Regions from separate parts of the Margalitia sp. FSL K6-0131 genome, predicted to be linked through region 2. Evidence: riboswitches for the same ligand, from Rfam matches in the RefSeq annotation. Region 2 holds a riboswitch; each other region holds the start of a gene.
The links. Region 2 has a riboswitch for thiamine pyrophosphate ahead of thiW (energy coupling factor transporter S component ThiW). Riboswitches for the same ligand answer to the same signal wherever they lie in the genome.
Positions count from the first base shown of each region.

Region 1: it holds a riboswitch for thiamine pyrophosphate, as region 2 does, so the genes downstream of both, thiM (hydroxyethylthiazole kinase) here and thiW (energy coupling factor transporter S component ThiW) in region 2, are expected to answer to the same signal.
Region 3: it holds a riboswitch for thiamine pyrophosphate, as region 2 does, so the genes downstream of both, tenA (thiaminase II) here and thiW (energy coupling factor transporter S component ThiW) in region 2, are expected to answer to the same signal.
Region 4: it holds a riboswitch for thiamine pyrophosphate, as region 2 does, so the genes downstream of both, thiT (energy-coupled thiamine transporter ThiT) here and thiW (energy coupling factor transporter S component ThiW) in region 2, are expected to answer to the same signal.

Region 1 is NZ_JBBOZS010000001.1:4,257,578-4,265,319, reverse strand. It holds gene NSQ59_RS20860 (CBS domain-containing protein) at 1-30, opposite strand, end outside; gene NSQ59_RS20855 (putative quinol monooxygenase) at 110-400, opposite strand; gene NSQ59_RS20850 (hypothetical protein) at 477-884, opposite strand; gene NSQ59_RS20845 (hypothetical protein) at 1,319-2,434, opposite strand; gene NSQ59_RS20840 (hypothetical protein) at 2,507-3,349, opposite strand; gene NSQ59_RS20835 (ATP-binding protein) at 3,639-5,162, opposite strand; TPP riboswitch at 5,376-5,485, shown strand; gene thiM (hydroxyethylthiazole kinase) at 5,590-6,402, shown strand; gene thiD (bifunctional hydroxymethylpyrimidine kinase/phosphomethylpyrimidine kinase) at 6,413-7,219, shown strand; gene thiE (thiamine phosphate synthase) at 7,216-7,742, shown strand, end outside.
Region 2 is NZ_JBBOZS010000001.1:3,041,902-3,049,643, reverse strand. It holds gene NSQ59_RS14930 (nuclease-related domain-containing protein) at 1-44, shown strand, start outside; gene NSQ59_RS14925 (gamma-glutamylcyclotransferase family protein) at 74-460, shown strand; gene NSQ59_RS14920 (hypothetical protein) at 533-1,567, shown strand; gene NSQ59_RS14915 (LysR family transcriptional regulator) at 1,701-2,588, shown strand; gene NSQ59_RS14910 (MFS transporter) at 2,618-3,829, shown strand; RNA gene ssrS (6S RNA) at 4,009-4,205, shown strand; TPP riboswitch at 4,604-4,706, shown strand; TPP riboswitch at 4,789-4,891, shown strand; gene thiW (energy coupling factor transporter S component ThiW) at 4,968-5,489, shown strand; gene tenA (thiaminase II) at 5,513-6,184, shown strand; gene NSQ59_RS14890 (ABC transporter ATP-binding protein) at 6,272-7,003, shown strand; gene NSQ59_RS14885 (ABC transporter permease) at 6,990-7,742, shown strand, end outside.
Region 3 is NZ_JBBOZS010000001.1:2,937,290-2,945,031, forward strand. It holds gene NSQ59_RS14360 (thiazole biosynthesis adenylyltransferase ThiF) at 1-271, opposite strand, end outside; gene NSQ59_RS14365 (thiazole synthase) at 268-1,035, opposite strand; gene thiS (sulfur carrier protein ThiS) at 1,037-1,240, opposite strand; gene thiO (glycine oxidase ThiO) at 1,254-2,375, opposite strand; gene tenI (thiazole tautomerase TenI) at 2,372-2,995, opposite strand; gene tenA (thiaminase II) at 3,070-3,771, opposite strand; TPP riboswitch at 3,891-3,998, opposite strand; gene NSQ59_RS14390 (alpha-glucosidase/alpha-galactosidase) at 4,189-5,508, opposite strand; gene NSQ59_RS14395 (ABC transporter permease) at 5,557-6,582, opposite strand; gene NSQ59_RS14400 (sugar ABC transporter ATP-binding protein) at 6,600-7,742, opposite strand, start outside.
Region 4 is NZ_JBBOZS010000001.1:3,939,925-3,947,666, reverse strand. It holds gene NSQ59_RS19385 (SGNH/GDSL hydrolase family protein) at 1-551, shown strand, start outside; partial or broken gene NSQ59_RS27985 (YjcZ family sporulation protein) at 725-802, shown strand; gene NSQ59_RS19375 (hypothetical protein) at 1,072-1,329, shown strand; gene NSQ59_RS19370 (histidine kinase N-terminal domain-containing protein) at 1,423-2,532, opposite strand; TPP riboswitch at 2,720-2,823, shown strand; gene thiT (energy-coupled thiamine transporter ThiT) at 2,957-3,535, shown strand; gene NSQ59_RS19360 (transglycosylase domain-containing protein) at 3,860-5,926, shown strand; gene NSQ59_RS19355 (MFS transporter) at 6,272-7,543, shown strand.

The sequences.
Region 1 (7,742 bases), 1.2 Mb from region 2:
ATCATGAATCATAAAGTCTTTAACCTTCATTTTGTGGACCTTCTTTCAACATTATGTTAGTAATAAGTCTTTACAGTTTAATTATAAATCTTTAGAGCAATTTTCACACTTATTTATCTCCTACAATATGTACGTCAAGATTAATTGGTTCTGATAAAAACTCCTTTGAAGCTTGTATAAAGTGAACAAAATGTTCACTGTTCTTATGGCTTTCTACCGCTTCTTTATTCCTCCATTTTTCTAAGGTAAGAAATGTATTTGGCTCATCAGTTGCTTCAAATAGACGATATTCAAGATTGCCTTCTTCTGCTTTTGACTGCTCTACAGCTCGTCCTGCCTCTTCCAAAAAGGCAGCCCTGTATTTCGGTTTTATTTTTAAAAAACCATGAATGATAATCATTGAAAATTTCCTCCTTATGACATCTATTTTGTCTTTACATTTTCCTTAACGGGGAAAATATATTCGAAAAGATACTTTAGATTACACTAAGAGGAACTGCTTCCGGATATAACTCATCACATAAAAGTTCCGCACCCAAATTTGGTGCGGAATTATATTTGTTAAAATAAGAAGCCTGATGTACGTCTTCTACTAGAACGTCTACTGCTAGAACGTCTTCTACTAGAACGTCTTCTACTAGAACGTCTTCTACTAGAACGTCTACTGCTGGAACGTCTTCTACTAGAGCGTCTACTGCTAGAGCGTCTACTGCTAGAACGCCTACTGCTAGAGCGTCTTCTACTAGAACGCCTACTGCTAGAGCGTCTTCTACTAGAACGCCTACTGCTGGAACGTCTACTGCTAGAACTGCTGCTGCTGGAACGTCTTCTACTAGAACGTCTTGAAGAGCTTCTCCTGCGACGCCTTGAAGTAGGTCCAGCAAACATTTCGTTATTACCTTCTGGGAATTCAGTCATGAACTTTGTTAATTCTGGATCAAGGTTACTATATACTTCTTGAATCTCTTCTTGGTTTAGCATTTCCACCTGTATACCCCTTTCTTTGCATTGTTAATTTGATACCTTCGTTTGGTCCGAATGCTGAAGGTACTTGTCATTCAATAAATGAATGGAGTGAACACTACATGTTATGCTATGAGATTAATCATGGTTTTAGGCATTCATAACTTATTTTTAAAAATTCCGCTCTAGTACAAGTTTTAAGTGGAAAAAGTAAAATCAGAAGAAGTAAGAAATTATTTTTAGGAAGGGGCGAAGACATAAGGGAAGAGAAGGAACGTTATATTAGTAAAAACAAAAACATCCCCTTATACAGAGAATTTGTTCTGTAAAGGGAATGTTTTTTTATTTATTCGTATTATTCTTCTGTAGAATCCTGATTTTCGGAAACGAAATCTTTATCTTCTATGTTTGTCAATGTTTTATTGTCAGTAGCTTCATCATTATCATCGGAAACAACACCGGCTTGATCAGAATCATTTTTGTCTTCGTAAACTACTCCGGCACGCTCAGCGTCATCATTGTCTTCATCAACAATACGGGATTGCTCATCATTTTTGTCTTCGGAAACAACACCGGATTGCTCATCATCCTTGTCTTCAGAAACAACACCGGTTTGCTTATCATCCTTGTCTTTGGAAACAACACCTGTGTGGTCAGAATCCTCTTTGTCTTCAGAAACAAGATCAGATTGTTCATCATCCTTATCTTCAGAAACAACACCTTTTACGTTCTCGTCGGAAACTACGGTTTTATCGTCATTGCTGTTTTTGTCTTCAGATTTGCTATCCGTTTTTTGATCTTCTGATACTTCAGAGGAATGATCCATTTCTTCATCGGTTGCAAGAACTGCAGAGTTAGGTGCTGCGTGTAATTTTGCGTTTTCACTAGCATGCTCAGCTGCTTGAGAGTGGATTTTATTTGCATGAGATTTGTTTTCTTTATGCTTTGTTTTAGACTCCACTTCCTTAGTCTTTTGAGCTTTATCCGCATCTCTATGGTGTTTTGCAGTTTCCATGACAGTGTTGTCTGTAGGAGAATCCTGTTGAGCACCTTGTCCAGATTTAGCTTGTTCCACGGCATGAACAGCCGAATTAGCTGCTGCATGCAATTTTGCCATTTCGCTTGCATGTTCAGCTGCTTGAGAGTGAATTTTATTAGCAATAGATTTATTTTCTTTTACTAAAGGTTTTTCACTGCGCTCCTTCATTGCCTTAGGATGTTCTGCATGATGATGTTTCTTCGGTTTATCTATTTTTACTACATCCACATCTACTTTAGCTTTCACTTTTGCATGATGTGCAAAACCTTTTTCATGTAAAGAAATGGCTGCTTCCCTTTTTACATGGTGGTTATCATGTTTGCTGAAGCCTGCTGCTTCACTATTATGTCCTCCGATCAATACACCGATAGATAAAGCTCCAGCTAATGCCATTGATTTAATTACAGTTGAACTTTTAATATTTACTTTCATTTTTATTTCGCTCCTTTTTTATGCTTTACTGTTATTTTTACTTATCCATTCAGTATGCTTATAAAAAAGGAACTATTTAGGCGGCTGGACTGGCGGAGCATTTGTCCATTGGTTACATAACTCATGTGAGCGGGAAATAAATAACCGATCAAAGCTAGGCAATTTATAATGTCCCCATTCAAACCATCCTGCAATACTCATTGTGCTGGTCCCTATATTATACCTGTCATTAGAGCCGCCAGTTGAATTATTGCCTCCAAGTGTTGTTGTGGTAATAATCTGAATATCTTGAGGCAGTTTTTTAACTGGGACAGGTGAATCTTTTTTAGGTTTGGAAACCAAATTACTTGAATCAGAGATTCTTGTGGATAGGGACTTTTTAGCCTTCACTGTTTTCCTAATACTTGAAACAGAATCAGGTTTCTTTATTATCGTGACCTGTTTTTCCATATGTGGTTTCAAGTTAGGAACAGACTTTTTCTTTACATCCATTTCTGGTTTTTCTGTCTTGACCCGATGAATCATTCCGGAAACAGATGAATTTTTATTTTTATTAGTCTTGAAATGTCCCTTTTTAAGACCTGGATTTTTCTGTTTTTGCTTATCTTTGGCATGGATGATGTTTCTAGCATGCCCGTTTTTTAATCCGTTGACTGCCTTTTTAGCGACATTTGGTAAAGATTTATGGACCAGGTTAACCTGGTGATGATCCTTTTTTTGCTTTTTCTTGAGATGTTCTTTGGAACTGTTTAGGTTATTCCCAAATCCATTACCCTTAAGACTGGATACGACCGGAATCGTCTTTTTGTCATTAGAAGCAGGGGCATGATCATTTTTGTCCGCCAGTACAACACTGGGGAAACATAGGGCCGCACCAATAATTAAACCTTTTAATACAAATCTCGGGAAGTGCATCCTTTCACCTCCTTTCAGAGAATCTAGACTGAAACTACTCTTCATTAGGATTTCTTACGAAAGACAATAATCTTTATGGAATGCTTTTATAAAGAATTACTAAAAAGCTTGTCACTTTTTGTCCGTTTTCAATATAAATAGATCTATTTACCTGTATTTTGATAAGAAAATGACATTTTAATAGATATATTGTTATTTTTGTTAAAATAAAAAAAAGGACCCTAAGATCCTTTTTGAAATTCATTTATCTTTTTGATCGGATTTACCTGGAAGCTCAAAAAGAAACCGTTTAAATGTTATTAAGAAGAGGAAAGGATATATGAAAGGTGGTTCCTTTATTCAATTCACTTTCCACCATAATGGTTCCACGATGATTTTCAATAATTTTATAGCTGACCATTAACCCTAACCCATTTCCATTTTCCTTTAATGTGTAGAAGGGTTCTCCTATTTTAACGACTTGTTCAGGTAACATCCCAATTCCGTTATCTTGTATGGAAATCATTACATTTTCCTCGTCCAATGAGCTGGAGATCTTAATTTTGCCCCCATTAGGTAATGCATCAATAGCGTTTTTAAGCATATTCAGAAATACTTGAGCTAATTGATTTCTTTCTCCGTAGATGAGAATGTCGTTATCGTGATATGCTTCGGTAATTTCAACATTTTTCATAGCGGCTTCCGCGTTGAGTAAATGAACGACATTCCTTATGATATCGACTAGGTTGCAATTATTAAATTCAACAGTATGCGGTTTCGCGAACACCATGAATTCGTTCACAATAAAATTAATGCGGTCAATTTCCTCTAATATCGTTTTAGAATAAAGATATTTCTTCTCATCTGAAAAATGGTCAAGAATTTGAACAAAACCGCGAATGGTAGTGAGAGGATTGCGGATTTCATGTGCAATCCCAGCTGCCAGTTCACCAACCAACGATAACTTCTCGGTCTTGCGAAGCATTTCTTCGGTATTTTTTTGCTCAGTAATATCATGTTGAATGGAAAAATGCTGAAACGTGTTCCCGTTGCGATCTTTAAACGGCACTATAGTGCAATCAACCCAATAAAGACTGCCATCTTTTGCTTTGTTACAAATTTCTCCTTTCCAAACCTTGCCTTGTTTTATATATTCTCGTATTTCTTGAAAAAATTCTTCCGTGTGATAGCCGGAGTTTAAAAGATTGTGATGGTTTTGCCCTATTAGTTCTTCTTCCTTGTATTTCGTTATGTCGCAAAATTTTTGATTAGCATATTTAATAGCATCCTCCTTATCCGTAATAACAAGGATCGTTGCCTCTTTCAATGCATTTTTTAGATCATTTAGTTCACGCAAAGTGATATTTTCTTCTGCCAAACATGAGGCATATTGACGCAATTCTTTTATGATGAGCGGATTCATTTGGTTTGAAAAAATAGTAGATGCTTGCTGTATAAAAGAATCTATTTTTTTCATTACTTGAAATAGAACCTGTGGAGAGATGCTGCAGTTGTTTATCTCTTCTTCTAAAAAGTCCATAATCACCGATTTATAATGATGGCTCGGAAAAAGATATTGCTTTTGAAGTCGTGTATGAAATATGTACGTTTTTTCTAGTAACAATCTTGCCCATTTATTCATCATGAAATGAGTGGATTCTATATTCTGGGAAAGAGAATTACCAAGACAATGAAAAAACACTTCTTGGATAGATGTAAGATTTTGGAGTAAATGAAAATGTGGATCATTGCTTTGTTTTTCCTGTAGATTTTTCGCTAATAGGTGGCAATGATCCATTAACTTTTGACCAATCCGTTTCAATTCCTTATCCATACCCTCCACCTCTTTCAACAATAGTCTCTTTGTACCATTAAATTTTGACAACAAACCACAAAATCCCTTTTTTTTGTGCCTGTTACCACAAATGGATGTTAAGGGTGTCAGGGACCACTTGTGTACAAATTATACGATGGACGCGCAACACTGTTTAATTGCTTTACATATTGAATTCTGCGGGATATGATAAGTACAAAGAATAAAAGTTTTAAAGACTACTAGGGGTGCCCTAATTTGGGCTGAGAGAAAAACAGGAAGTTTTTTAACCCTTTGGACCTGATCTGGTTAATACCAGCGGAGGAAAGTAGTGGAGTGAAAAATGTTTTTTCTCTTACTAATGATGCCAGGTCCTAAAGAAGGAGCTGGCTTTTTTGTATTTCCCCCAGGAACACGACCCAGAATATGACTTTGAGGAGGATGAAAAATGGATAAGGTATTAATTGGAGACATTTTACACAATGTGAGGAAGGAAAATCCGCTTGTTCATAATATTACGAATGTGGTAGTGACAAATTTTACGGCCAACGGACTTTTGGCATTAGGGGCGTCTCCTGTAATGGCATATGCTCCTGAAGAGGTGGGGGACATGGCTAAGATTGCCGGTGCGCTAGTTTTAAATATGGGAACGTTAAATTCAGAAACGGTAGAATCGATGATTATTGCAGGAAAGTCCGCTAATGCCCACGGGGTTCCGGTCATTTTTGATCCGGTTGGAGCAGGCGCAACACCGTATCGAACCGAGATGGCAGGTAGGATTATGAGAGAAGTAAAGATTTCCATTATAAGAGGAAATGCAGGGGAGATTGCTAATATCGCAGGTTTTCAGGCAGAGGTGAAGGGAGTAGATGCAGGGAATGTCCAAGGAAATCAAATAGATCTTGCTATCACCGCTGCTCGTAAACTGCAAACGATTATCGTAGTAACTGGAAAAGAGGATGTAATTACGGATGGTACCACAACCTTTGTGGGTCGAAACGGTCATCCGATATTAACGAAAGTAACAGGCACAGGTTGTTTGTTAACTTCTGTAATTGGTGCTTTTGCTGCTGTTGAAAAAAATCTATTGGCTGCAGCTGCCTCTGCCGTTACAGCATATGGAATTGCTGCTGAATTGGCAGCAGAAAGAACAGCTTCCAAAGGACCGGGAAGCTTTCAAATGGAGTTTCTAGATCAGCTTGCATCTGTTTCAGGTCAACATGTAATCGAAAAAGCTTTCATTGAACAAAGAGAAGGGTAGGTGCCGGAAAATGAGAAAAGCATTAACAATAGCAGGCTCCGATAGTGGTGGAGGAGCAGGTATTCAGGCGGATTTAAAAACGTTCCAAGAGCTTGAGGTATATGGAATGTCAGCCATCACAGCAATAACCGCCCAAAATACATTAGGAGTTCAAGCAGTTTATCCCTTATCGGTGGAGGCGGTAGTAGAGCAAATTCGTTCCATAGCAGATGATATTGGGGTGGATGCCCTAAAGACAGGAATGCTGTTCAACGCTGATATAATCCAAGCGGTTTCTGAGCAAATCATCTTAAATAACTGGAAAAATATCGTTATAGACCCTGTGATGATTGCGAAAGGAGGAGCCTCTCTATTGCAGCAAGAAGCAGTATCCGCATTGAAAAAGAAGCTTATCCCGTTATCATTGATTATCACTCCGAATATTCCGGAAGCGGAAGTGATTATTGATATGGAAATAAAATCAATAAAAGATAAAGAAGAAGCAGCGAAAAGATTCATTGAATTAGGTGTAAAAAATGTTGTTATTAAAGGCGGACATGACACGGATCCGTTAGAGACAATGGATCTTTTTTACGATGGATATGAATTTGCTTATTTAAAGTCAAAAAGAATCAATACGGAAAACACTCATGGAACCGGTTGTACCTTTTCGGCAGCTATTACCGCAGAACTTGCCAAAGGCAAAAAGGTGTATGATGCGGTTGTAACTGCAAAAGATTTTATCCAAGCGGCAATTGAAGAAAATATTCCACTTGGAAACGGACATGGTCCAACGAATCATTGGGCATATAAAAAAAGGAGCAGTTTGATAAAATGACGAGAATCGATTCGGATAGTTTAAGAGATATATTAAAATTATATTTTATTATGGGCAGTACAAATTGCTATAAAAGTCCTGCAAGTGTACTGAAGGATGCTATTGCTGGCGGGATCACCTTATTTCAATTTCGCGAAAAAGGAATAGACGCTTTAACGGGCGACGCGAAATTTGCACTTGCCGAGGAGCTACAGACCATCTGCAAAGAACATGGGATCCCATTTATTGTGAATGATGATATTGACTTAGCCATTTCCTTAGAGGCTGACGGGGTACATATTGGCCAAGAGGATGCACCGGTGGATGAGGTTCGTAAAAGGATTGGAGATAAAATTCTAGGAGTTTCCGTTCATACGATGGAAGAAGCATTGACATCAATGGAAGCTGGTGCAGATTATTTTGGTGTCGGCCCGATTTTTCCTACTAAAACAAAGGAAGATGCGAAACCAGTCCAAGGCGTTCAGCATATTCAACATTTCCGGGAAAAAGGTATCACTATTCCTATGGTAGGAATCGGCGGTAT
Region 2 (7,742 bases):
AATATAAAATGCCAAACAATATTGACGAAGAATTTTTAGTATAATAAAGAAAAAAATGTCAGAGGTGACCAACATGCACAAGGTATTCGTCTATGGAACATTAAGAAAAGGAGGGACAAATGAGCACTATTTAAAAGGGGCTTCTTGTATTTCCAATCAATGCTGGACATTTGGGGAATTACATGATACTGGATTTGGCTATCCTGCTATCAAACAACATCCTTCCTTCAAGGTGTTTGGAGAAATTTATGAGATTGATGATGAGCAATTAAAATTGGTCGATGAATTGGAGGATTACGAAGAAGGAAGAGAAAACAATTTATATGACAGAATCAAAATGACCGTTTATACAAATGAAGGGGAGGAAGAGGTGTTTGTATATCTTGGTCGAAATCAATTATTTGAAAAAAGCTGTCTGGTTGAATCAGGTGATTGGTTAAAATATTTATTAGGGGAATAGTCACAAAATTTCCACACTTACATATACCATTCTAAAATATAATAAAGATAACAAAACGAATGGGGGATGAACATGACACTAAGAATTTCAAATCCAAAGGTTTTATGGTGTATCCTCCTTGTTTCCCTAATTTTGTTGGCGAACTATACCTTGTATCATACGGACATTGCAAAGCCTATATCTACTGGTGTGGTCATTGGTTCATTTCTTGATTTTCTTCTTTTCATTCCTTTCACAACTTATTTTTTAGTCATTCGCAAACGAATCTCCACTAAATACTTATTTGTTGTAGTGGCAGCATGCTATGGTACTGCTTGGTTAATTATTCCGAACGACATTTTTTCTGCTTTCAGTATTTCAAAATATATCCTATTTAGTGTCGAAGCAATTTTTATCACGATTGAATTGTATTTCGTATCTAAAATAGTTATAAAAATTCCATTGATAATAAGAAACTTTAAGCAGTACAATCATCCTTTTTTTACAACGAGGATGGAAGGCGCAATATTTTCAACCATTAAGAAATCGAGGAGTATAAAAATAATGATCTCCGAACTATCGATTCTTTATTATAGCCTATTATCCTGGGGTAAAAAGAAACCACAAAAATTAAAATTTTTTACTTACCATATAAAAACGAGTAATATCGCACTAAATATTATGGTGATTCACGCAATGGTATTGGAGTCATTAGGTTTTCATTTCTTTTTACATGTATGGAGCCCGCTTCTTTCTTACATCATTATTTTTATAAATGTGTACGGTATTTTGTTTATACTTGCTGAAATACAAGCGATTCGATTAAATCCAATTGTATTCCTCGGCGGAAACCTTCACATACAAATTGGAATTACCAAACGTATAATAATTCCTTTAGATAAGGTCGAATCATTTGGGACTGTAAAACAAAATCTTCCGAATAAAAAGATGATTTTTGATGGCACTTTAAATGATTTTATGAAAGAACAACCAAATGTGGAAATCATATTAAAGGAACCAATTAAATCTCAGTTATTATACGGATTTACAAAAATGGTAACAACGGTACATTTAAAAGTGGATGAACCGGAGGAGTTTTATATGTTGTTAAAAAGCGAACAGTTTTAAACTGTTCTTTTTTTATTTTAATACATACTATTCATAACTAATATGCATGAATATCATGCAAATATACAATTGGAAGTTATATAAATTGTGGAGTATGATAATAACGGAAAAAGTAATTTAGTGAGGTAATGCGATGGAGTGGCATCAAATTCAGTACTTTCAAATGGTAGCAGAGACGGAGCATTTTACGCGAGCAGCGGAAATTCTATCTATTTCTCAGCCTGCCTTAAGTCGAGCGATTTCAAAGCTTGAGGAGGAGCTTGGGGTTCAGCTATTTGACCGAACTGGACGAAACATTGTTTTAAATAAATATGGAAAAATGTTTTTACAACGAGTGGAACGCTCTATTCAGGAAATTGAATTAGGCAAGCAGGAAATTCATGATATGATTCACCCGGATCACGGAACCATTTCATTATCCTTTTTGCACTCTTTAGGGATTAGCTTTATTCCAGGCATTCTGAAAGGATTTTTAAATAAATATCCAGAAGTAAAGTTTCACTTGAGTCAAGCAGGTTCTCTCCAGGTTTTTGAGAAGCTATTAACCGGGGAATGCGATATTGCCTTATTATCCTATCTTCAGGATGATAATGAGCTTCATTGGGAATCATTGTGGTCAGAGGAATTATTTCTGATTGTATCCGCAAACCACCCATTAGCTGAAATAGAAGAAATTAATTTGATTTCTATTAGAGATGAACCATTTATCGCTTTTAAAAATGGTTATGGATTACGGACGATAGTCGATAAACTTTGTTCGGAAGCCGGATTTACACCTAAAGTAGCATTTGAAGGCGAAGAGATAGGTACTGTCGCGGGCTTGGTGGAAGCCCAATTAGGAGTGTCTATCGTTCCTGATGTGAAAGTATTGGATAAGAATAAAATCAAACTCATCCGTTTAAAAAATCCGGTTTGTATGAGGGAAATCGGGCTCACATGGAAGAAGGGAAGGTATTTATCGCCTGTCACGGAAAGGTTCATTGTGTTTGTCAAAAGCCTTTCTCAAGTTCAGAAATTTTAGCCTAGAAAAAAAGGAGTTTATCATTCATCATGGGATATATAGAACGTGGAACCGCCAATTTCAAAAAAACAAATTTAGCCCTATTTGCTGGCGGTTTCAACACATTTGCCATTCTTTGGAGCACCCAGCCATTACTGCCGGATATTGCGAAGGAGTATCATGTTTCACCGGCAGTATCTAGTTTAACATTATCGTCTACCACCATTGCACTAGCTATTAGTATGCTGCTTACAGGCTCTCTCTCAGAAGTATATGGTCGAAAACCGGTTATGACGATTTCATTAGTAGCTTCTTCGATATTAGCAATATTAACAGCATTTAGTCCAAGTTTTCATTTATTACTTTTACTAAGAATTCTGCAAGGGATTGTTTTAGGCGGATTGCCTGCGATTGCAATGGCTTATTTGGGGGAGGAAATTGAGCCGAAAAGTTTGGGAATGGCGATGGGGTTATATATAAGCGGAAACTCTATCGGCGGTATGGGCGGACGTATCATCAGCGGGGTCCTGACCGATTTTTTTAATTGGAGAATTGCTATTGTAGTAATTGGTATTATCAGTTTACTTGCGAGTCTATTATTTTGGTTTACATTACCCAAGTCAACTCATTTCCAAGCACGAAAATTGGAGATTGGAAAATTAGGAACATCACTGTTCAGTCAATTTAAAGAACCTGGATTAATTTATCTATTTGGTATTGGATTTTTATTAATGGGAAGCTTTGTTTCTCTTTATAATTATATTGGATTTCAATTAATTGCACCGCCTTATTCCTTAAGTCAAACCTTAGTCGGATTTATTTTCGTCGTCTATTTAGTTGGAACCTTTAGTTCAACATGGATGGGAATGTTGGCAGATAAACATGGCAGAAGAAAAATCTTGCAAGTTTCTCTCGCTATATTATTAATCGGGTCACTCATAACCCTTAACACAAATCTATGGCTAAAAATTATTGGCATTGCTATTTTTACTTTCGGATTTTTTGCCGGCCATTCCATTGCAAGCGGCTGGGTTGGAAAGCTTTCGTCACATGATAAAGCACAAGCATCAGCTCTTTATTTGTTCTTTTATTACACAGGCTCAAGTATTGGAGGTACGGTAAGCGGAACCTTCTACAGTAATTTCGGATGGATGGGTGTCGTTGGGATGATCGCTATATTTGCTGTCATTGCGGTATTATTCTCTATCCGTTTAGCAACAATAGCGAAAAGGAAGCTTCAAGTTTCTTCTCATCGGGTGTAAGTGCTCAAAAATATCAATAGTGGGCACTGAATTCGTTTTTTCATATAAACGTTATTTTCGTAAAAACACTATGAAAATTACCGCCTTTAATGACATAGAGGAATCTTTGTCTGCAGACATTAAAATTGGATGGAAAACCTTTCATTTGATTTTTTATCAAAAGGGGAGTAATATAATAACACAAGCTGCGTTGTTCGTAATCATAATAAAGTTTTAACCTTTGAGCTGTAATAGGGAGTTTATATAGAAACCGGAATGACAAGCCTCTGTCTATAAGACATGGAGGACACGCAGAAACGTTTCTGAGAACACCCACTTTGAGGAGTGGTGGTTTAAAACTTTCTTATCATTAAATTACGGCAAAGGCGGCTCCTTACATAATCAACTTAGTCAGTTTCCATAAGAAACTGGCTTTTTTGTGTTTAGCGTTTTTAAGTCTATGTGAAGATAAAACCATAAATAAATTCATAATAACTAATAAACTGAGGAAAAAAATAATCAAAATTGGCGAACATAATCTTGAATTTTGGATAATATATAATAAAAAGTTGCATTAGACCAAAAAAATTGACTGTAAATAAAAATGATGGAAGGAGTGTTATCATGAAAGAGGGAGAATTAAGGAAACAAGGTACCCAAATCCCGACTCAATTTATGATACAAAGGTCGAAAAGATTGATGATTACATTATCTCCGATGGTTATTTTATTAATATAATAAAATTTCTTCTTTCTTTTTCTAAAATTTGTGCTAGTATATGTATATAAATGAATAATGAATCACTAGGGGAGTCTTAAACAGACTGAGACAGATATGTTCTGGACCCTTTGAACTTGATCCAGTTAGTGCTGGCGTAAGGAAGTGGCTGAATTTATGAAGGTAATGAATATTTTATCCTTGTAAATGTAACCCGTCCTTACATGAAGGGCGGGTTTTTTGCGTCCTTCCAATTGAATATTAGTATCTGCTAGGGGAGCCGTGTGGCTGAGAGAAATCGTTGGATTGAAACCCTTTGGACCTGATCCAGGTTGTACTGGCGTAGGGAAGCGGTAGATTGTTGTTGAGATATACAACTAATGCTACAACCGCTTTCTATTTTGAGAGCGGTTTTTTTATTATAAAGGAGGAATTTTTTATTATGAGTAAGGTTAAAAAAATGACTTTAACTTGTGTGATTATTGCCATCACTACATTAACAAGTAATATCGTGTACATTCCGGTAGGCTTTGCAAAGATTTTTCCCATTCAGCATATGGCAAATGTTTTAACGGCTGTTCTATTAGGACCGATGTATTCGGTTGCCCAGGCATTTATTGTTTCCCTTATACGGAACATGGCAGGGACGGGATCGATTTTCGCGTTTCCAGGAAGTATGATTGGTGCTTTTCTTTCAGGGATTTTATTTATGAAAACGAAAAAGCTTTTGTGGGCATTTACTGGTGAAGTAGTGGGGACAGGTATCATTGGTGCTATTTGCTGTTATCCGCTGGCCACTCTTATCCTTGGGCAAAAAGCAGCCGTTTTTGGCTTTATTCCAGCATTTATTGTAAGTTCTTTCGGAGGTGCGGTAATTGGAATAATTGTTTTAAAGGTTTTACTGAAAAATCAGGCACTGCAGGGAATCATTCGCAAAAACAGTCTTTTCAATCGTGAGCTTTAGGCCACAGGAAGGAGCAATGAAAAATGACTTTTTCTGAACGCTTATTTAATAATATTCAATCAATCTGGAATCAAAATCATCAGCATCCATTTGTACAAGGAATAGGGAAAGGGACACTTCCGAAAGAAATGTTTCAAGAATATATGAAACAGGATTATGTTTATTTGATCCAATATGCGAAGTTATATGCTATTGGTGTTCAAAAAGCAAATGATCTTGCATCGATGACACATTTTGCCCAGCTACTACATAACATTCTTCATTTTGAAATGAATGTTCATCGGGAATACGCTAGTCAGTTTGGTATAACAACGGAAGAGTTGGAACAAACAAAGCCTACGCCAAATAATTTAGCATATACGAGCTATATGTTAAGTGTTGCCCAAAATGGAACGCTTGCAGAGCTCATTTCATGTCTGCTGCCATGTGCTTGGGACTACTGGGAAATTGGAAAGCTATTGAAAAAACAATATGGACATCAGCTGGAGAATAATCCTTACAAAACATGGATAGAGACGTATTCCTCCGATGAATTCGGTTCCATTGCACTATGGTTGATTAAATTATTGGATGAAATAACTATTGGGAAATCAGAGGAGGAACTGGCAGTGCTGGAAAATCATTTTCAAATCACTTCCAAATATGAATATTTATTTTGGGAGATGCTTATGTCTGGACAAGATTGGCCATTATAAAGGGCTGCTTTATGTAGCTTATCTACTGACACATATAAATTATAAGGTAGATAAAGAAAAGAGCCTTTTTAGAAAGGAAAGAGTAAAATGACACTTCATTTAGAGAAGGTTTCTTTTACCTATGATCACAACCCGATTGTTTCCAATTTTTCTTTAACGGTTGAAAAAGGTGAATTTGTTAGTTTGATAGGAAAAAGCGGTTCAGGTAAGAGCACCATTTTAAAACTAATTGCTGGACTGCTCCAACCGAAAACGGGACAAATATTAATGGATACGGCAATTCCATCTCCGGGCAGTTTCGGTTATATGCCACAGCAGAACTTGCTTTTACCATGGAGGACTGTTTTAGAGAACTTAATGCTTCATTCAGAAATTCAAAAAGGAAATAACTATACAAAAGAGGATGTGAGAGAATGGCTTCGGAAAACAGGCCTTGCGGAATGGGAAAATGCTTTGCCAAAACAACTTTCCGGCGGCATGAAGCAGCGCATCGCTTTTTTGCGAACCATTCTGACTGGTTCGGAAGTACTGTTATTAGACGAACCATTCGGAGCCCTCGATGCTTTTACAAAGCGAGATATGCAAAAATGGCTGCTTTCGATTTGGCAGGAACTTGATAAAACGATTCTCTTTATTACTCATGATTTAGAAGAGGCTATTCTTCTTAGTGATAGAATCCTTATTCTCCATCCGCAGCAAGGAGTGGAAGAATTGAAGGTAGATCTGCCAAGACCGAGAGAAGCTGGGATGATTTATACAGCTGAAATGGTGAAATATCGTCAAGAACTAGAGAGAAGGATTACAGATGGATTGGTTTAAACGTTTTAGACAACAATACGGTTTATTTATCATAGCTTTCATTCTCTTTTTGTTGGTTTGGCAGTGGCTAGTACAATCAGGAAAAATCCCTTCCTTCATCATTCCGACTCCTACATCCATTTTGCAAATGATGATCCATTATCCTCATGACTTATTTGTCGTTCATTTAGGAGCAACTCTTCGGGAGGTTCTAATAGGATTTTTATTAGCACTAGCGGGAGGAATTGGAATAGCAATTGCAATGTATTTTTCCAAGCCAATGGAAAAAGTGATGTACCCCATAGTCTTAATATCGCAAACGATTCCCATTATCGCACTTTCGCCAATTTTCATCCTTTGGTTTGGCTATGGACTTTGGAGCAAGGTGGCTGTTACGATTTTAATTTGCTTTTTTCCGATAGTATTAAATTTTTATGATGGGTTAAAGCAAGTGAATAGGGAATACATAGATTTACTGAAAACGATGGGAGCAACCAGATGGCAGCGCTTTGTGAAGGTTGAAGTTCCGTTTGCGTTGCCGCATTTATTTTCTGGAATGAAGCTTGCTGTAGTATTTGCGGTTGTAGGAGCAACAATCGGGGAATGGTTAGGTGCAAACGAAGGACTAGGATATTACAGCCGAAGAATGTCTGGAAATTTAAATGCTGAAGGGGTATTTGCAGCGGTAACCCTCCTTTCTTTACTTGGAATGTTATTGTTTATCATTGTAAGTTTGATAGAGCGAAAAATATTATTTTGG
Region 3 (7,742 bases), 100 kb from region 2:
GATTTAACCGCCGTTTGGCAGCAACAGCCTTAGGAATACGTTGTTTGGCATCCTCTTCCTCGTATAATTGCTGCCTTTGAAGATTACTCCATTCGACGTAATCACGGTCCACGATCGTAAGCTTGCCAATACCTGCCCGAACGAAACTTTCTGCACTTCCTGTTCCAAGGGCTCCTGCACCAATGATTAAAACATGTTTTTTCCTTATTTTTTCCTGTCCTTCTGACCCTATTGAAGAAAATAATTCTTGTCTTGAATAACGATTACTCACCCTATACTCATTCCTTCGGTTGGACTGCTTGCAGTTGCGTAGCGTTTTTTTGCTATTCTACCAGCTTCATAGCCTAGTCGTCCTGCTTGGATTGCGAGTTTCATTGCTTCTGCCATTTTTACTGGATCTGCTGCTCCTGATACTGCCGTATTCAAAAGCACACCATCCGCTCCAAGTTCCATTGCAATCGCGGCATCGGATGGTGTTCCAATCCCCGCATCTACAATTACTGGAACAGTTGCTTGCTCGATAATAAAACTTAAATTCAGTGGGTTGATAATTCCTTGTCCAGAGCCAATTGGAGATGCACCGGGCATGATTGCGTGCACACCTAATTCTTGCAATCTTTTCGCAAGCAGCACATCATCTGACGTATATGGTAAAACGATAAAGCCTTCCTTCAATAGTTCTTCAGACGCTTTGTAAGTCTCAAAAGGATCAGGTAACAATGTCTTCTGACAGCCGATCACTTCAACCTTAACCATGTCACATAAGCCGGAAGCCTTTGCAAGTTTTGCAATACGGACTGCTTCCTTGGCTGTTGTAGCACCTGCTGTGTTTGGGAGCAATTTATATCGGGTTAAATCTAGTTTTTCTAAAAAATTCGGTTGGCTTGCCTCAAAAATATTCATTCTTCTAACTGCAAATGTAAGAATTTCCGATTCTGATACTTCTACCGCTTCTTTCTGCACATCAAAATTTGGGTACTTTCCGGTTCCTAATAATAATCTTGATTGAAATTCATATGGTCCGATTTTTAACATTTCATCCGCCTCCTACAAAATGTACAATTTCTATTTTGTCACCATCGGAAATGGGTATTTCAGAATGATGGCTTTTTTCTAAAATCTCTCGATTCAACTCTACGATTACAACCTTTGAATCGAGTTGAAAATATTGTAAAACATCTGAAACCACCTTCACGGTTTCAGGGACATCAATAAAATCCCCATTAATTTGAAGCTTCATAGATTCACCTCGTTTACACTGTTTTAAATACCCTATCGATACTAAATGCTGATAGATCAACCTGAACTGTTTTTTCTTCCAGCATATCCGCTACTAATTCACCCGTGATGGCAGATAATAATATACCATTTCGAAAATGTCCGGTAGCAATCCATAAATGTTTCCACTCTGGGTGCTCACCAAGATAAGGAAGACCATCTAGCGACTGCGGACGAATCCCTGCCCATGCTCTTTCCCATTCACCAGCCATAATAACAGGAACAAGTTTTTTTGCTTTTTCTATCAGGAAGTGAATTCCCTCTAAAGTGACGCTTTGATCAAATGTATCTGGTGTCGATGTTGCACCAACAAGCGTACGTCCGCCTTTCTTCGGTACGAGATAACAATCATGTGAAAATATGGTTGCCGTTAAAAGTGGGCGTGGGGAAATAATAGAAAAGCATTCGCCTTTCACCGGATAAGATTTAAGGATAAGTCCTGATTCTTGAAGCAGCCGATCACTCCATGCGCCCCCCGCAACAATGACATGATTTCCATAAATTTTTCCGGTTCCTGTTACAACCCCGGTTATTTTTCCTTTCCTATGAATAAAGGAATGTACCTCTGTAAATTCTCTTATTTCTGCCCCATAGCTTGCTGCTGATTTAGCAAAAGCATGGCTTAGTTGGAAAGGTGAAAGCTGGCCATCATTTGGAATGTACATTCCTCCAAGTAAATTAGGTGATAAAGCAGGTTCTTTTTCACATAATTGTTTTCCTGTCATCCATTCCACCGTTTCCCCTGCTTGCTGCTTTGCCTCCATCATTTTTTGAAACTCCTGTACCTCTGCTTGTGAACTGGCAATCTTGACTAATCCCTTCTGCACCAATTCAATATCAATCCCTGACCTTTCCTTTAATTCCACAGCTAGATTAGGAAACATCGAACGGCTCTTTTTGGCCAATTGAAAGAGTGGGCCATCCTTTTCAAGCTCTGCTTGGGCAGCAAGCATTCCCGCCGCCGCACTTGATGCTTTGCTAGCTAAACGGTCCTTTTCTAATAGAATTACCTTTAAGCCACGTTTCGCAAGGTTATAGGAAATTGCACTGCCATTAACACCGCCACCTACAACGATGGCATCATAACATTCACTCATTTTGCTTTACCTCTTTCCCTTAACCCAAGTTGAAATGAATATTCTTTTACTGCTTGAAGGGGATTGTCCGCCAACATGACCCCAGACATTACAGCAACCCCTTGTACCCCTGTTTTTAACACCTTTTTCACGTGCTTAAAATCAATACCGCCAATAGAAATCACAGGAATAGTCACTTTCGTAGTTACTTCTCTTAATTTTTCCAAACCGCGTGGTTCTACATCAGGCTTGGATTGCGTGGAAAAAATATGTCCAAACAACACATAATCTGCACCGAACTTTTCAGCATACAACGCCTCATTTAGGGAATGAACGGAACAGCCCAACCTTAAACTTGGAAACACCCCTTTTACCGCAGAAATGTCCAAGCTATGATAAGCAAGTTGTACACCCTTTACCCGCGCGACCATTGCTACATCTATACGGTCATTGATTATTATTTTTTCTAACGGAACGCCGTTAGCGTTTAATTGATTCACTATTTCAATAAGCTCCCTGGCCGATTTCTTTTTTTCCCTAATATGAAAAGCATCGATATAAGGATGAATTTCACCTACGATTTGAACCATTTCAGAAACAGACTGCATTCCTGTTGAAATAATATGTAGCTCGGGCCTCAATTTACATCCACCAACCTCAATATTTGATAAATCTCGTACTCTATTTCATATTTAATAAGAGTGCAATCTTTTTCCTATTCCAAATCAGCTATCAATAAACTGTTGACCTTTTGCTTAATCGGCCAATCTTCCATCCGATAAGCCATTTCCCAAAAGGAGTATTCGTATTGACTGCTTATGATAAAATGTTGTGTCATTCGTTCTAAATCCGAATCCGTTACTTGCTTGGCAATCTCGTCAATACGCTGGATTTGCTCCATCACTTTTTCATGAAACCACTCACCGCCATATGCCGCAATCCATTCTTGGTAAATTGGTTCCTCTGGTGTATTTCCCTTTAATCGCTGCCCAATTTCATCATAAAGCCAATAGCACGGCAATAAGGCAGCAATTATATCACCGATATGACCTGCAAATGCCGCACGGTACAGATGAGATGTATAAGCATAAGCTGTCGGTGCAGGCTTAAATTCCTCTCTTTCAGCTTCTGTGATCCCCAATTGTTTAGAAAAATGAGCATGTAGTTTAAGCTCGGCTTCAGCCGTCCCTTGTGCGTGGACCGCCATACGTGCCGTTGTATGTAAATCTGGTGCCTTAGCTGCCCCATAAGCTTGCACCCTTGCAAAATGAGAAAGATAATACGAATCCTGTAACACATAATATCGAAAACTTTCCAATGATAGGCTTCCATCTGCAATTCCCGTCACAAAAGGATGATGAAAACTAGCTTCCCAAATGGTATCCACTTCTTGTCGTAACTGTTCTGAAAAATTCATACGATCTCCTCCAAAAAATCATTTTGTTGTGCATCCATAGATCTTTTCAAAGTGCAACAAAAAACCACTTTCTCAACGCTCAAGAAAGTGGTTTTATATGGAAATTAAAATACACAAAAAATTTCCTTGTTCCACTTCCCTACGCTGGTATAAACCAGATCAGGTTCTAAGAGTCTCAAAGTCACACTTTAATCTCAGCCATTTAAATGGCACCCCTAGTGGTTAAAAAAATATTAAGTTTTCCAACAATATTTCGCTATTATCATAGCATGATTTAAATATATGTCAAGAAGATATATTGTCTAGTAATGTCTTATTTCCTTTCAACTATCTTACTTATTTAAAATGATATTTAAGTATTTTTAGATCTTCACGGATCCAACTTTTAACCACTTCATACATGATAAATACTTATCATCAAACTAACACTGGTGATCCATCAAACTTCGGCAGCCATTCCCCATGCGCTTCGATTAAATCATCACATAACGAAACGATATCATCCAACGATAATTCAGCTGATGTATGTGGATCCAGCATAGCTGCTTGATAAATGTGTTCCCGCTTTCCAGTAATGGCTGCCTCTATGGTGAGCAGTTGAGTATTGATATTTGTTCGGTTAAGTGCTGCTAATTGCTCTGGGAGATCCCCTACATAGGTAGGAGTGATGCCGCTGCGATCTGCAATACATGGAACTTCTACACATGCTTTTTCAGGTAGGTTGCTAATAAGTCTTCCTGTATTGAGCACATTTCCGCCAAATTTAAATGGAATATCTGTTTCAATTGCTTCGATAATTCTTGAGCCGTATTCTTTTGTACGAGTATGGTCTAATGACTTGTTATTTACTAAATCCTCTCTCATTCTTTCCCAATTTTCTATTTGGTTCACACATCTGCGCGGATATTCATCAAGTGGAATATTGTACTTGTCTATCAGCTCTGGATACCTTGATTTTATAAAATATGGATGGTATTCAGCATTGTGTTCGGATGATTCCGTTACATAGTAGCCAAACTTATCCATCAATTCGAATCGGACCATATCATGGTGCTTTGTTTTTTGTTTTTCTTTCGCTCTTTTCTTTATTTCAGGATATAGATCTTTCCCATCCTTTTTTACTTCTAACAACCATGCCATATGGTTAATGCCAGCAATCTTTTCCTGTACTCCTTTTGGATCCATCCCTAATGAACGAAATAACTCTTTTGTACAAACTTGGACACTATGACATAATCCAACCGTTTTGATATTTGTAAAACGATTCATAACCCCAGTTAAAACCGCCATTGGATTCGTGTAATTGAGGAATAATGCATTAGGACACACTTCTTCCATATCCTTTGCAAAATCAAGCATTACCGGAATGGTGCGCAGATTACGGAAGATTCCGCCTATTCCGACCGTATCTGCAATCGTTTGTCTTAAACCATATTTTTTCGGAATCTCAAAATCAATAACCGTACTTGGTTTGTATCCGCCTACTTGAATGGCATTGATGACGTATTTTGCATCCCTAAGTGCCTCTTTCCGATCATGATACGCTTTGATTTGAATGTTTTTGTTTAGGTTTTCTTTTAAATTAGTCAGCATTTTTTCTGAATCGCTTAAACGCTGTTCATCAATATCAAACAACGCAAATTCAAAGCCTTCTAAAGCTGGAACTAACATACAATCTCCCAGGACATTCTTTGCAAATACAGTACTTCCCGCTCCTAAAAACGTAATTTTAGACATTATTCTCTCCTTATTTAACAGAATTTTTTCTATTAAACTATTCCACTCTTAAGCTGATTTTTCCTTCCTTTGCAGAAGCACAGCTCCAATCACTATAATCCCTTTAAACGCCTCTCTTAAAAACGGCGGCACTCCAAATAAATTCAATAAATTATTCATTACCGCAATAATTAACATCCCATAGATGGTACCGATAATAAATCCTCTTCCGCCCATCAGGCTTGTTCCACCTACTACCGCTGCAGCAATAGCATCCATTTCTGCTCCTCTTCCAGCGTTTGCAAAGTCCATGGAACCTATCCTAGTCACTTGAAGAATAGCCGCAATGGAAACAAGAATCCCCATTAATGCATATACTCGTACCTTAATTTTATCTACATTTACTCCGGATAGCTTTGCCGATTTTTCATTGGAACCGACCGCAATGACTTGTCTCCCGAAAACGGTTCGCTTAGAGACATAATAAAGGATATATGCAATGATAGCCCAATATAGAATCGGCATAATCAAATATCCTCCAATGCTGAGATTGGAAACTTGTAAGAAATCCATCGGCACTGTCGGGTTGTAACCTTGCATGAATTGTTGGGTAACGCTCCTAAAGATCATCATCGCGCCTAAAGTAATAATAAATGGAGGAGTTTTCCCTTTAGTAATGGTGACTCCTATCAAAGAACCTAACAAATAGCCGAAAACTAATACCAGTAAAACCGCAATAAGATATGCAGGAATTCCCGTAATTCCTATTTGCGCCAAAAGTCCTTTCGATCCTGTATCCAAAAGGATCATTGCAAATGCTCCAGTAGCTACTAATGTAGATCCCACCGATAAATCAATCCCTGCGGTCATAATAACAAACGTCATCCCTAATGCAATGATTCCTATCCCTGCGTTATTTCTCAGGATATTAATCCAGTTATTGATCCAGGACTGAAACCAGCTGCCGAATGAATCATAATTAAATCCCAGTACCAATGTCTGCAGAATCACCATAATAATGAGCGCAATGGCCGTACTAAATAGTGGAGACTCCTTCCATTTATGACGAAACCATCGAAAAAAATTTTTATTCATCTCCAACATCCCCTCCCTTACTTCGTCAACTGGCCACCAGTAGCAAGACTCATGATATGTTGCTCTGTCATTGTTTCTCCGGATACTTCCCCTTGAATCACTCCATGGTACATAACAAGCGCCCGGTCACAGACGCGGATGATTTCTTGTCCTTCACTGGAAAGCACAATGATGGCAATGTTTTCTTCAGCAAGTTTTAAGATAATATTGTAAATATCTTCTTTCGCTCCGACATCCACACCTTGAGTAGGGTTGTCTAAGATCAGCAGCTTCGGCTTTGCCATCAGCCATTTGGATAAAACCACTTTTTGTTGATTTCCTCCTGAAAGGCTGTTAATGCTGTCCGTTTCCTTTCCCATCTTGATTCGCAAAGCGTTTCTTTGTTGCTCAAATTCTGCTATATGTTTTTTTGTATCAATCATTCCGCGCTTTGAAAATATTGGCCAAGTCACGATAGAAGCATTTTCTAGAATATTCATATCTTTGATAATACCGTTTTCTTTTCTGTTTCTCGGCAGATACGCAATTCCTTCTTTGATTGCATGGGCAGTGCTTTTTATTTTTACCTCTATACCATTTAAGAAAATTTTGCCTGATGAAGGTTTATCTACGCCAAAGATTGTTTGAAATAGTTCACTTCTTCCGTCCCCTAAGAGTCCTGTCACCCCAAGGACTTCACCCGCTTTAATTGAAAAATGAATATCGCGATAGTCTCGGTTGTTGGTAAGTCCCTCTACTCGTAAAACTTCCTTTCCCAGTTTTTTCTCCTTTAAAAGGGAACCTGTCCTAACCTCATATCCCACCATGTGCCGTGCCAAATCATTTGTTGTCACTTCATTGATGTTTCCCTCTGCAACAAGCCCGCCATCTCTTAGTACCGTGAATCTATCACAAACACTCATTACTTCATTCAGTTTATGGGAGATAAAAATAATCCCAACATTCTTATCCTTTAGCGTTTTCATCATTGAAAAGACTCGTTCAATTTCTTGGTCGGTTAAAGAGGTAGTAGGTTCATCCATTATAATAATAGATGCATTCATCATCATTGCCCTGCATATTTCTACGATTTGTTTATAGGAAGCATCTAGGTCAGACACAAATGTTTTCGGATCTAGCTGGACATTCATTTGTTTAAATACTTCTTTTGTTTCATTCAT
Region 4 (7,742 bases), 900 kb from region 2:
TGTTGAAGGAGAGAGTCTCTGTTACTAGTATTGCTCGCTCAACCTATCGTTCTAATGACATCTATACGCTTTTAGAGGAAAAGCGGGTAAAAGATGCAATGAAAGACAGTGGCATCATTGTACTTTCTGCAGGGCATCAAGATTATATCGATGCTATGAATAAGTATAAGGAGAACAAAAATGAGACGGAGTTCTTTCGATCATTAAAGACTTGCAAGAGTAATATTGATGATATTGTTCAAAAGATAAAGGACATGAAATCCGAGCAGAATGACAAATATATGTTGATCATTTTGGGTCTCCATAATCCGTATCCTGAGGATGAAAACGCAGAAAAATGGATTAAAAACTTTAATCGGTATATGGAATCTATGGCAAGAAAACCACCTATATATGCTTTAAATATTCATCAGTATTTTAAAGGTGAGGAAGAAAAGTGGTGCACAAGAGATTTACTCTATCCAAATAATGATGGACATCGAGAGCTTGCAAGAAAAATGCATGAAATTGGTTATGCGGCTATCCACGAAGAAGTGCCTGTCAATAAATAATATTTTTGTCTATAAAATAATCAAAAGCCCATAACAATTGGTTCAATAATGAATAATGTATTTCATTAGAAATATTATTGAACTCCTTTTTAAGGAGGTGATACTTTATGTGTGGATGCGGCGGATATGGATACGGCTATGGATATCCTGGATATGGCTACGGTGTCGGTTTTGGAGCTGGACGTGGATTCGCGTTAATCGTGGTGTTGTTTATTCTTCTTATTATCGTTGGTGCAGCTTATGTATACTAGGTAACCGGAATATCCCTTTTCCACATTTAGCAGGAAAGGGATATTCTTTTTTTAAGAAGGTTAAATGCTTAAATTGTTATTTTAATGAATTATAGTACCCGAAATGAAAAGCGGGACGACCAAGGCAGTTATTTGCTAGAACCTTGTCATAAATTACATAAGAAAATTAAGCGATGGCCCTGTACGATTGTCCATCTCAAAAAATATAAATCTCCATACACTAAAGTGTAGGAATTTAATGGAGGTGAACACAATTGAATTACTATCATATGTGTCAGCGTGGGATTGGAAGACCCGTTGAAATTCGTACAAAAGACGGAAGAATTCATCGGGGAATAATTCATCGAGTAGATAATAGGATGGTATATTTAAGACCTCTTCCAGGAGGATATGGAGGTTACGCATATCCATTTTATGGTGGATATGGTTATCCATATTGGGGCTGGGGCTGGGGTTGGGGCTTCGGTGCAGGAATAGCATTAGGTGCAATTGGAGCCTTGGCCTTTTTACCTTTCTTTTTTTGGTAATATATTGCTGGATTTATATGAACAAAGAAACTCTTCCAATTTCGGGAGAGTTCTTTACTTTAACAGTATGTATATGGATGCTTCTAAAAGTTGTTATGTATGTGGAAGTAGGATCTTAAATACAGTCCATTCATCCGTTGAATGACACGTTAATATTCCGCCATGCTTTTCTATAGTATTTTTGCATACATAAAGCCCTAACCCGGTTCCGCTTTCCTTTTGTGAAACAAATGGTTCAAAAATATGATCTATTAAGCTTTCAGGAATTTTTGGACCATTATTAGCTATTTCTAACGATACAAATGAGTCTTGTTTATCTAATTTAATCCGAATAATTGGGTGTTCTATATTTAATAAAACATCTATCGCATTAAAAATAATATTAACAAGCACCTGTTTGATCTCATCATGATAACCTAAAATGCTATAATTTTCTTTGTATTCCTTTTGTACCTCTACATTCACTTCTAATATTCGAGGATATAAAAATGATAATACTTGTTCAATTAAATCATTGAGCAAAACAGTTGTTTTTTTATTTTCGATAATTTCCTTTTTTGATAGCATCAAAAATTGTGAAATACTAAACTTTAATTGTTCAAGCTCATTGGAAATGATGTCCAAATAAGGAATCTCAGGGTAATCTGCTCTTAATAATTGAACGAAACCGTGAATAGATGTTAGCGGGTTACGGAATTCATGAACAAAACTGGAAGTCATTTGTCCCAGAAGTGTTAACCGATCTTGATGTGTCGAAGAAATATATTGATTTTTTTCTTTAATAATCATATCCTGTGTTTCAGAATACTTGGAAACAGCGTAATAAAGAAATTGATCAAAAGTGTAGTTTACCTTATCTAAGGAAGGCTGCAGTTTATTCCACTCCGTATGCAGGGAGCATAAATTCTTGAAAATGATAGTACGTCCCAAATTAACATTATAAACAAATTCACCAATATTAATATTGGCATTTTTTCTTTCTTCTGCAACTTTTTCTGATAACGGTTTTAATAGCTGATCAATTTGATTTTTTGGCATTGAGATGGCCTTCAAAACAATATCGTACATAAATTGGCCATTTAAAAGCACACCTTCTTTAAAGGGATCTTTTTCGCTTATTAATATTTTGTTATTCCATTGGGATAAGATTCGCTCACGACAATCTTCCAGAAAATCTATAACAACATCTTTTAACGGAATCATTTTGTCACCCCCTAAAAAAACGTTACTTTAGAGAACATAAGTGTTTTATTTTAAATATATCAAAATTATCAAACACTTTCCAAGTTATTTTAATGAATTTACTACTTTTCTTAAATAAATGGAGAATAAAGTAAAAATGATTGTCAAATGTATAGTTTCGTAGTATATTCAAGAAGGTAAAAATGAATATTCCCACAAGGGGAGCCGATATGGCTGAGAGTGAACGACTGAGTTCTGACCCTATGAACCTGTTAGATAATGCTAGCGCAGGGACTGTGGTTTGATGGAATGAGCAATACAAGGACTTCCTAAAAACCGTCCTGTATTGCTTTTTTATTTATAGCAATATAGAGGTTTTATTCATCCCGGTCCCTAATAGGGCAGTCAGTTCATAATGAAGTATTAGGGAATGGGGAGGATGAAAATGAGAACGAAAACGTTATTTCTTGTGGAAGTTGCTGTTTTAGGAGCACTTGCTTATTTGCTTGATCTTGTATCAAGTGTTATTTTTCAAGCGATATGGCCAGAAGGAGGTTCTGTTTCTATCGCGATGGTTCCGGTTTTTATCATGGCATATCGTTGGGGACTAAAAGGCGGACTATTAACCGGATTTATATTGGGATTATTACAATTTATCATTGGATATTCTAAAGTATATGTATTAATACAGCTTATTTTAGATTATTTTGTAGCATTTACAGTATTGGGATTTGCAGGTCTTTTTGCAAATCAAGTGCGTAGTGCTATTCAGGAATCAAAAAAAGGGAAATGGATTACGTTTTCAGTTATAGGAATATTTGTCGGTTGTATATTAAGATTTATCGTTCATTTTTATACAGGAATTGTATTCTTTGGATCTTACGCACCAAAAGGGCAGCCGGTAGCGCTTTATTCATTCTTATATAATGGTACTTATATGTTGCCAAGCTTTATCTTAAGCTCTATTTTGGTTGTATTCATTTTAATAACAGCTCCAAGACTTGTAAAGAATGTAAAAAAATAATAGAAACGAAGAAGGGGAGCTATCCCTTTCTTTTTATATAATCATAAAAAAATAATTAGTAACTAGCTCACGTCAATCAACTAACGGAACCGTTAAAGATAAGTGGGCATCATCTTCTGAACTGCCTCTGGTGCGTTATCTAAATCTTGCGACGAAGCACCTATAGCCCTATGACAATGGTTAGGGGCCACTGTTTTTAAAATTTCCATTGATTTTTTTCAAGTTCCATAATATCCTTTAGCATAGAAATAGAGACAGCTCTATTTTGTAAATATTGGAATGTGATTCCTCCATTCCAAATGAATGATGAAAGCAGGGAACTACATGAAACGGTTACAGCCAGTTTGGGTTGCTGTAAAACGGTTATGGAAGAAAGCACATATGAATCAAATAATCTTGCTGGCACTATCCCTTGTAGTGTTAGGATTTTTGGGATTTTTCACCTATTTTGCCAGTACGGTTAATGTTGGCTCATTGAAAAAAGGATTAGCACAATCCACAGCGATTTACGATAAAGATGGGGATCTTGCAAGTAAAATATCAGCCAATCGAACAGAAGGAGTCTCCATAAAACAAGTGCCGGACAATTTGAAAAATGCAGTTGTTGCAATTGAGGACCATAGATTTTATGATCACGGCGGGTTCGATATCCGCGGAATGACAAGCGCCTTTTTCAAAAACATTGCCGCAGGCGGTGTTACGGCCGGAGGAAGTACGATTACCCAACAGTTAACGAAGAATGCACTTCTTTCCCCGGAAAGAACATATAGACGTAAAATTGAAGAGCTTTTTTTAGCTGTTAAAATTGAAAAATATTATTCTAAAGATGATATTTTACAAATGTATTTAAACCAAATCTTTTTTGGACATGGTGCTTGGGGTGTTCAAAACGCATCTAAGAAATATTTCGGGAAAGATGTCCAGAATGTTGATTTAAGTGAAGCAGCAACATTGGCCGGCATCATTAATGCACCATCTGCACTCGATCCATATAAACATATGGACCGGGCAATTCAGCGCAGAAATGTTGTGTTGGGAGCCATGAAAAAATATGGTTACATTACAAATGATCAGTATAAAAAAGCAGTTAACGAAAAATTAGTTTTAAAAGACACTGGGGGAGATCCTTTAAAAGGAAAATATCCTTATTATGTGGATGCGGTATTAGATGAAGCAATTAATCGTTATGGATTGACACAAGATGAGATTTTAACCAGAGGATATCGCATTTATACAGAGATGGATCAAAACATTCAATCTGGACTTGAACGTGTATACCAAAATGATTATTTATTTCCTTCGGGACGCAGCGGAGATTTAGTACAAAGCGGAGGGATTTTGCTGGATCCAAAATCGGGTGGAGTAAGAGCACTTGTAGGCGGAAGAGGTCAAAAGGTATTTCGGGGATTTAACCGGGCTACCCAGCTGCAAAGACAACCTGGATCAACGATGAAGCCATTAGCGGTGTATACGCCGGCATTAGAAGAAGGTTATACGGCAAATTCCTCCTTGAAGGACGAACAAATGACCTTCGGAAATTACGCTCCTAAAAATTATAATGGACAGTATCTCGGGGAAGTTCCAATGTATAAAGCGGTTGAAGACTCGATTAATTTACCTGCCGTCTGGCTTTTAAATGAAATTGGGATAGATAAAGGAATGGATGCATCCAAACGATTTGGAATTCCATTAACAAATGAGGATAGAAATCTAGGATTGGCTCTCGGCGGATTGCACAAAGGTGTATCACCGATGCAAATGGCTGATGCATTTTCGGCTTTTGCCAATGACGGAAAACGCTATGATGCCCATATTATCACGAAGATTGTAGGGCCAACTGGTAATATTATTGCTGAGAGAAAACCGAAGGAAACAGATGTAACCAGTAAAAAAGTTGCAGATGAAATGACTTCTATGTTACTGAATGTTGTAGAAACGGGAACTGGGAAAGGTGTAAATGTTCCTGGCTATACCATTGCTGGAAAAACAGGCTCTACACAATCCTCATACAGTTCAAACGGAACAACAGATCAGTGGTTCGTGGGATATACCCCAAATCTTGTTGGTGCTGTCTGGATAGGATATGATAAAACCGATTCACAGCACTATTTAAATGGACTAAGCTCCCAAGGAGTTGTGCCAGTTTTCCAAGCTGTCATGCAAAACACATTGAAATACACGAAACCAGGTCAATTTGGTGTACAATCTGTCAATGCAACTCTTGCTGGGAAAAAGGATAACCAATCCTTTATTGATAAAGCAGAGGAAATTGATAAAAAATTAAAAGAAGGCGCAAAAAAACTCAAAGATAAGATAGAAGAGCACAAAAGCAAGTGGAAGGATTTAACAGATCAATTAAAGAAAAAATGGAATGAAATTAGAGGACATTAATGATTATGGAAAGGCTCCAAACTGTGTTTGGGGTCTTTTTTTATATGGAATTATAATGTCGGAAGCGGGTCACATTCACTCAGAAAGAGGGAACAAAGAAAAACGGAAGGAGCATATTAAATTGGATGGAAGGAGCGAAAAACCGGCAAAGTGACATAAAATGACGCATATACCCCGAAAGAACAATGAAAACTAGAAAAGCCCATAAATCAAACATATATAATTACGAATCTGTTAAGATTAATTTCCGCCTTCAGACCGAGATAAAACCATTCATGAGATAGTCCCGAAACAAATTCCTGCCAAATATAATTAAGGTAACTTAAAAGAATGAGGTATAGGAGAATGAAAAAATTTATTGAGTTATTTAAAAATCGCAGCTTTGCCAAATTGTTTTTTGCAAATTTCACGTCCCAAATGGGATCTGTTATTGGAATGACGGCTTTTACGTTCTACTTGCTTGACCGATTTTCTAATCAGCCTGGATATGCTTCCGCTGCAGAAATGATGTACTCATTGCCGACGCTGGCTATTTTTTTCATTGTTGGGGTTGTAGCGGATTGGATGGATCGTCAAAAGGTTGCTTACTATTGCGACACGATCAGTATTTTTCTCACCGCAGCATTATTTGTTGCCATATACATTGGATGGATGCCATTAGTTTTTGCCGTCCTCTTCCTAAGAAGTGGGGTTCGTAAATTTTTTGCCCCGGCAGAATCTGCTATAATGCAAGGGATTTTAGCAAAAGACGATTACGCAACTGCAGCTGGTTTAAACCAAATGGTATCAAGTATTTTTATGCTTTTCGGAAGCGGTCTCGGTATCATTGCGTATAAGCTTACTGGAGTATATGGCGCCGTTATTATTGATGCAATATCATTTTTCATTAGTGCGATATTAATAAAAGCGAATCGCTTTGAGGAAAAAGTCAGAATGCCGAATGGTAAGCATACATGGAAAGATCTAAATATTTCCCTTGTGTTTAAGGATTTTAAATCTGGTGCTGGGTATATTCTGAATCATAAGCTACTGCGCTCCTTGATTATCGGCTTTATTGTTTTTGGGGTTGCAAATGGAGGATTTTCCGTTATCCCAATTTTTATTCTAAAGTATAAACTAGCACCAAACACTTATGAAGAATATTCGGTGTTAATTGGAATAATATTCGGGTGCGGGGTTTTAATCGGCAGTGTGATTAGTTCTATTTTAGTTCAAAAATATAAGTTCCATCATTTAATTATTATCGGATTACTTATATCTGGAGGATTTGTTGCTCTATCTGGATTTGCAACATCTATCCCAGTATTTTTAAGTCTAACATTTATCTCAGCACTTGCATTGCCGGTCATAAATGTTTCCATTGGCGGCTGGATGCCTAGTATCGTGGACCCTAAGCTAATGGGGAGGGTGCAAGGATGGATTGATCCGTTAATGATGTCATCCCAAACGATTACGTTAGCATTTATTGGAGTAGCTTTTCAAAAGTTCCTTAGTATCGAGGCATTATTCTGCATAGTTGGATTTGCCTTAATGCTGCCTGCTGTTTATTATATGATTGTTTTACCTAGATTAGTAAAAGGAAGTACAGTTATTCAGGAAAAATCTCCTGCAATGTGAAGAAAAATAGCTTGAATGGAAAGCGGCTTCTAAATCGAAGTTGCTTTTTTAGTTTTTTTTTAGAAATTTATAATAGTTAACTTTAAAAAAAGAGTTCCGTCTACCTCAAAGTGCAAATTTCACCAACACTTATTGGCTAACGGATTTCTCCGTCTCCTTCCTATGATAAGCCAACATTAGCTCTTGAACTACCTCACTG